Linked DNA regions of Kineococcus endophyticus. The protein of the gene in region 1 interacts with the protein of each later gene in a pairwise test. Links are inferred from orthologs where the notes say so. Each region holds a gene or a part of one and is shown in the gene's direction. Other genes may lie near its edges. The genes, in order: AB1207_RS13280 and panC.

Region 1 (3,060 bases):
GTGGCCGCCGGCGCGCCGTCCGGGCCGGTGCCGCCGTCGTAGCTGAGCCGCACCGTGTAGGTCACCGACCCGCCGCTCCCGCTCTTGGCCGTGGGGTCGACGCTGGTGACGGTGCCGCGGTACTGCGCGCCGTCGACGGCGTCCACCGCGACGTCGGCCTTCACCCCGGGAGTCACCTGCAGGACGTCGGTCTCGTCGACGTCGGCCGTCAGGCTCAGCGTGGAGGCGTCGATGACCGTCACGAGGGTCGACCCCTGCGACACCGCCGCCCCCTGGGTCAGGACGGGCGCCCCGGCGGCGGAGGTGTCCCCGCCCCCACCGGCGCCCGACGGCAACGACAGACCGCTGCCGGCCAGCAGCTGCTCGGCCCCCGCGGGCAGGGACGAGCCACCGCCACCACCGGAGGCACCGAGCGAGACCCGCCCGGAGATGGGCGCCGTGACGGTGAGGGCGTCGACCGTGGCCTGCGCGGCGGCGACGGCCGCGCGCGTCTGCACCCGCTGGGCCGAGCCCAGCGAGGCCACCGCGGTGTCGAGGTTGCCCAGGCCCGCGTTGACCTGGTCGACGAGGGCCTGCGTCTGGGACGCCAGCAGCTGGTACTGCGTGCGGGAGGACTGCACCGCCGCCAGCGCCGCGGCCTGGGCCGCCGGGTCGGCGATCGTGCGCGCCTGCGTCTCGGCCTCGGCGAACCGGGCCTCGGCGTCGCGCTGGGCCGAGCGCTGGGCCGCCGACAGCTGCGAGGGCGTCATCGCCGAGCCCGAACCCGAGCCCGACCCGCTCTTGGCCGCCTCGGCGTCGGCGGACTTCGCCTGCTCCAGCGCCTGCACGGCCGAGGGTGAGTCGATCGTCATGAGCACCTGACCGGCCTGGACCTCCTGGCCGTCGGTCACCGCCAGCGTCGCCACCGACCCGGACGCGGGAGCGGTCAGGACCGAGGACGCCCGCGGCTGGACCTGGCCGGCGGCGTCGACGACCTGCTGCACGTCACCGCGGGTCACCTCGCCCGTCCCGATCCGGGCGGCGTCGTCCCCCGAGCTGCACCCCGCCACGACCAGCGCGGCGGCCGTGCCGACGGCGGCGACCGACAGGCCCCGGGCCGCGGAACGTCGGGGGCCGGGGGCGGATCCGGGACGGGTGAGGGCTCGCACGCGGTCACACTAAGCCGTGCTCCGGCCCGCGGAGTCCCCCGCAGGGCGTGGGTGCAGGGCACCGCACGTCCACCCTGGGTCGCACGACCCCCGCGACCTCCGACGCGCTGTCGTACCCTCGCAACGGTGAGTGAGATCGTCGACCTCTACGACCCCTCCGACGCCGCCGGGCGCGTCACCGGGACCGCACCGCGCAGCGAGGTCCGCGCCCGCAACCTCCCGCACGCCGCGACCGGCGTCCTGCTGCGCCACCCCGACGGTCGCGTCCTGGTCCACCGCCGCACCGACACCAAGGACGTCAACCCCGGCGCCCACGACTGCTTCGCCGGCGGCGTCGTCGACGCCGAGGAGGCACCCCCGCAGGCGGCCCGTCGCGAGCTGCGCGAGGAGCTCGGCCTGGACCTCCCCCTGACCCCCGTCCTGAGGCGCTGGTACCGCGACGAGGCGACCCACTACCTGGCGTTCGTCTACGAGGCCCGCTGGGACGGCACGCCGCTCACCCTGCAGCCCAGCGAGGTCACCGACGCCTGGTGGGACGATCCGGCCACGCTCCGTCGACGCCTGGACGACCCCACGTGGCCTTTTGTGCCTGACACCCGCCGGCTCTTGGACCACTGGCCGCGGTGGTGGCAGGATCCGGCCCGCCCTGTGACCGAACCGTGATCCCGCTGTGGGGTCGCGAGCCACCGTGACGGAGACCCGTGACCCCCAGCCCCCGCCCGACCGGCCCCACGACCGTTCGTCTGGACTGGGTCGACACGGCCCGCGGCGCCGCCATCGTCCTCGTCGCCACCCACCACGCCGTCCTCTTCGCCACCGCCGAGGGACTCGGCCACCCCGCGTGGACCGCGTTCGACGAGACCCTCCGCCTCCTGCGGATGCCGCTGTTCTTCTTCCTCTCAGGCCTCCTCGCCGTCCGCGCCGTCCACCGGCCCTGGGCGGACCTGCTGCGCCGCCGGGTCGGCAACGACCTGTGGGTCTACCTGCTGTGGGCCACCGCCGCCTTCCTCGCCTTCACCGCGATGCCCTACGCCCGCGACGACCTGCCCACCGGCGCCCGTGGCTGGCTCGACGACACCGTCCTGCTGCCCGGCAACGGCGCCTGGTACCTCCTCGCCCTCGCCCTGTACCTGCCGGCCGGACGGCTGCTGCGGGCCGTCCCCACCGCCGTCCTCCTCCCGGCCGCCGCGGTCCTGGCCGCCGCCTTCGGCCCCGGTCAGCTCGTCCGGTACTCCTTCGTCTGGAGTGACGTCGCCACGCTCTTCGTCTTCTTCGTCGCCGGGCTGCGGCTGCGCGACCTCGCCCTGCGGTCCAGCGCACGCGTCCCCGGTCCGGTGCCCGTCGTCGCAGGCGCGGGCGCCACCGCGGCCCTCGCGCTCGCCGTCACCGGGCTCGGCCTCACCCAGGTCCCCGGCGTCCGCCTCCTGGTCGGCGCCGCCGCCGTCGTGGCCGGCTGCGCCGTCGCCGTCCGCCTGGCCCCCACCCGCACCGGGCGCGCCCTGGCCGACGTCGGCCGCCGCACGCTGCCCGTCTACGTCACCCACGAGCTCGTCCTGGGCGTCCTCGTGCTCGCCCTCGCCCCGGCCGCCGGCACCGCGCTGGCCGCACCGCTGTCGCTGGTCGCCCCGGCGCTCCTCGTCGCCGCGGCGCTCGCGGTCTGCCTGCCCCTGCGGACGCCGCTGACCCGGGTGCCGTGGCTCCTGCACGCGCCGTGGGCCGCACCCCGGCAACCCCGGGTGCGGCCCACGGCGGAACGGGTGGGCGTCTAGAGGTACTGCCCCGTGTTGGCGACCGTGTCGATCGACCGGCCCGCCTCGGTGCCCTTCTTGCCCTGCATGAGGGTGCGGATGAAGACGATCCGCTCTCCCTTCTTGCCCGAGATGCGCGCCCAGTCGTCCGGGTTCGTCGTGTT
Region 2 (3,262 bases), on another replicon or contig:
GGGTGACGAGGTGAAGGTGGAGGTCGTCACGACGGCCAAGACCGACCTCGCGGCCGGCAAGGAGATCGACCGCCTCGGCGGGTACGACACCTACGGCGTGGCCGAGACGTACGCGGCGACGAAGGCCGAGAACCTCCTGCCCATGGGGGTGGCCGAGGGCTGCGTCCTCAAGCGCGACGTGAAGAAGGACCAGGTCCTGACGTACGACGACGTCGTGCTGCCCCAGGGCCGGCTCATCGACGCGCTCCGCGCCGAGCAGGCCGCGCTCCTCGCCCGCTGACGCACCTCCGCACGTCCCGAACGGCCCCCGCGGGGTCGGGATCGTTGTCCAGCGCTGCGCGCTGGCTCCAGCATCGCGCTCTTAGGTCGAGCCGGCTGCGTCGACGAGCCACCCCCGCCGGGGCCGTTCGGCGTCCCCGGGGCCGTGCCCGGCGACCCGGGCGTTAGGGTCGCCGACGTGAACTCCGCGGGCAGGCTCGACGTCGCGGTCGGCGGGGCCGGGCGGGTGGGGCCGGTGCTCGGGGCCGCCCTGCGCGCCGCGGGGCACCGCATCACCGGCATCACGGCCCGCACGCGGCAGGCCGCCGAACGCGTCGAGGCGCTGCTGCCCGACGTGCCGTGGATCGAGCCCGGCGACGCCTTCGCCGCCGACCTCGCCCTGCTCGCCGTGCCGGACGACGTCCTGGGCCCCCTCGTCACCGAGCTCGCGCCGAACGTCCGCGCGGGCCAGCTCGTCGTCCACACGTGCGGGCTGCACGGCCTCGGGGTGCTGGAACCGGCCGCGCAGCGCGGCGCCCTCACCCTCGCGCTGCACCCGGCCATGACCTTCACGGGCACCTCGCTGGACCTCCAGCGGCTGCTCGGCGCGGCCGTCGCCGTCACCACCCCGCCCGTCCTCGCACCCGTCGCCGACGCGCTCGTGCGCGAGTGGGGGGCCACCCCCGTCGTCGTGGCCGACGGCGACCGGGCGACGTACCACGCGGCCCTGGCCCACGGCTCGAACCACCTCGTCACGCTCGTCGCGCAGGCGCTCGACGCGGCGCGGGCGGCCGTGGGGGAGGACGCCGAACGGGTCCTGCGCCCGCTGCTGCAGGCCGCGCTCGACAACGCGCTGCGCGAGGGCGATGCCGCGCTCACCGGACCCGTCGCGCGCGGCGACGCGGGGACGGTGGCCACCCACCTGCGGGTGCTCGGCGCCCTCGACGTCGCCACCGCCACCACGTACGCCCAGCTCGCCGGCGTCGCCGCCGACCGGGCGCAGGCCGCAGGCCGCCTCACCCCCACCGCGGCCGACGCCGTCCGCGCCGAACTCACCCCAGGAGCACCGTGACCAGCACGACGCAGCCCGACCTGACGGTCGCCCGCACCCGCAACGAGCTCGCCGCCGCCCGCGACGCGCTGCCCGGGCCGGTCGCGGTCGTCATGACGATGGGCGCGCTGCACGCGGGGCACGCCCGCCTCATCCGCGAGGCGCGCGGCCGGGCGGCGTCGGTGCTCGTGACGATCTTCCTCAACCCGTTGCAGTTCGGGCCGAACGAGGACCTCGCCCGCTACCCGCGAACGCTCGACGAGGACCTCGCGCTGGCCGCCGAGAACGGCGCGGACGTCGTGTTCGCCCCCGGCCCCGACGTCGTCTACCCCGACGGCACCCCCGGGGTCCGCGTGGCCGCGGGCCCGCTCGGCGAGGTGCTCGAGGGCGCGAGCCGCCCCGGCCACTTCGACGGCGTCCTGACCGTCGTGGCCAAGCTGCTGCGCCTGACGCGCGCGGACCTGGCGTTCTTCGGCCAGAAGGACGCCCAGCAGCTCCTGCTCGTGCGGCGCATGGTGCGCGACCTCGACCTGGGCGTCGAGGTCGTCGCGGTCCCGACCGTCCGCGAGGACGACGGGCTGGCGATGTCCAGCCGGAACCGCTACCTCACGCCGTTCGACCGCGAGGTCGCCCTCGTCCTGCAGCGCGCCCTGGCCGCGGGCCGGGCGGCCGCACCGGAGGGCCCCTCGGCCGTGCGGCGCGCGGCGCGCGACGTCCTCGTCGCCGAACCCGCGGCCCGCGTGGACTACCTCGCGCTCGTCGACCCCCACGACCTCGCCGACGTCCCGGAGCACTTCCGCGGTGATGCGCTGCTGGCCGTCGCGGCGCGCGTGGGCTCGACCCGGCTCATCGACAACACCCCCCTCGTCGTGGGTCACCCGGCGGACTGAGGGACGCGCGTCGCCACCACCGGACCCCACTAACCTGGGGCGGGTGAGCGACCAGACGCCCGACCTGCCCGAGGACGAGTTCGAGGACCTGCCCGAACAGGTCAGGGTCCGCCGCGAGAAGCGGGACCGGATCCTCGCCGCCGGCGGAGAGGCGTACCCCGTCTCGGTGCCCCGGACGACGTCGCTGGCGGACCTGCGCGCGCGGTACGAGCACCTCGAACCGGGTCAGGAGACGACCGACGAGGTCGGGGTCACCGGGCGCGTGGTGTTCCTGCGCGGCACCGGCAAACTCGTGTTCGCCACCCTCCAGGAGGGCGACGGCACCCGGTTGCAGGCCATGGTGTCCCGCGACGGTGTCGGCGAGGACGCCCTCGCCGGCTGGAAGGCCGACGTCGACCTCGGCGACGTCGTGTTCGTCCACGGCACCGTCATCTCCTCCAAGAGCGGGGAGCTGTCGGTGCTGGCCGACTCCTGGCAGATGGCCTCGAAGGCGTTGCGCCCCTTGCCGGTCCTGCACAAGGAACTGTCGGAGGAGACCCGCGTCCGGCAGCGCTACGTCGACCTCATCGTGCGCGAGGCGGCCCGGCAGAACGTGCGCGCACGCTCGAACGTCGTGCGCTCGGTCCGCCGGACGCTGGAGGACCGCGGGTTCCTCGAGGTCGAGACGCCGATGCTGCAGACGCTGCACGGCGGGGCCAGCGCCCGGCCGTTCGTGACCCGTTCGAACGCGTTCGACACCGACCTCTACCTGCGCATCGCGCCGGAGCTGTTCCTCAAGCGTCTCGTGGTCGGCGGGATCGAGCGCGTCTTCGAGATCAACCGCAACTTCCGCAACGAGGGGGCCGACTCCACCCACTCGCCCGAGTTCGCGATGCTCGAGGCGTACGAGGCCTGGGGCGACTACGACTCGATCGCCGAGCTCACCCGCACGATCGTGCAGGAGGCCGCGCAGGCCGCGTTCGGCTCGCACGTCGTGACGTGGGCCGACGGGACCGAGTACGACCTCGGCGGGGAGTGGCGTTCCATCTCCATGTACCCGTCCTTGTCGGAGTCCCTGGGCGAG

Evidence for each region.
Region 2: the proteins of AB1207_RS13280 (region 1) and panC interact in binary tests that used the Escherichia coli proteins (3 or more experiments, as listed by UniProt). The link is inferred for Kineococcus endophyticus from one-to-one orthologs.

What each region holds. Positions count from the first base shown.
Region 1 is NZ_JBFNQN010000008.1:228,472-231,531, forward strand. Bases 294-3,042 are described here. They hold AB1207_RS13280 (NUDIX domain-containing protein), read left to right. Parts: upstream 294-1,274; coding sequence 1,275-1,811; downstream 1,812-3,042. Other genes in these bases: AB1207_RS13275 (efflux RND transporter periplasmic adaptor subunit), read right to left, coding at 294-1,148; AB1207_RS13285 (acyltransferase family protein), read left to right, coding at 1,850-2,917; arc (proteasome ATPase), read right to left, coding at 2,914-3,042. Outside these bases: more of AB1207_RS13275, read right to left, coding at 1-293; more of arc, read right to left, coding at 3,043-3,060.
Region 2 is NZ_JBFNQN010000003.1:151,700-154,961, forward strand. Bases 312-3,262 are described here. They hold panC (pantoate--beta-alanine ligase), read left to right. Parts: upstream 312-1,326; coding sequence 1,327-2,199; downstream 2,200-3,262. Other genes in these bases: AB1207_RS04890 (Rossmann-like and DUF2520 domain-containing protein), read left to right, coding at 458-1,330; lysS (lysine--tRNA ligase), read left to right, coding at 2,243-3,262. In the rest of the region: AB1207_RS04885 (NAD(P)H-dependent oxidoreductase), read left to right, coding at 1-280. UniProt on the Escherichia coli protein: Catalyzes the condensation of pantoate with beta-alanine in an ATP-dependent reaction via a pantoyl-adenylate intermediate.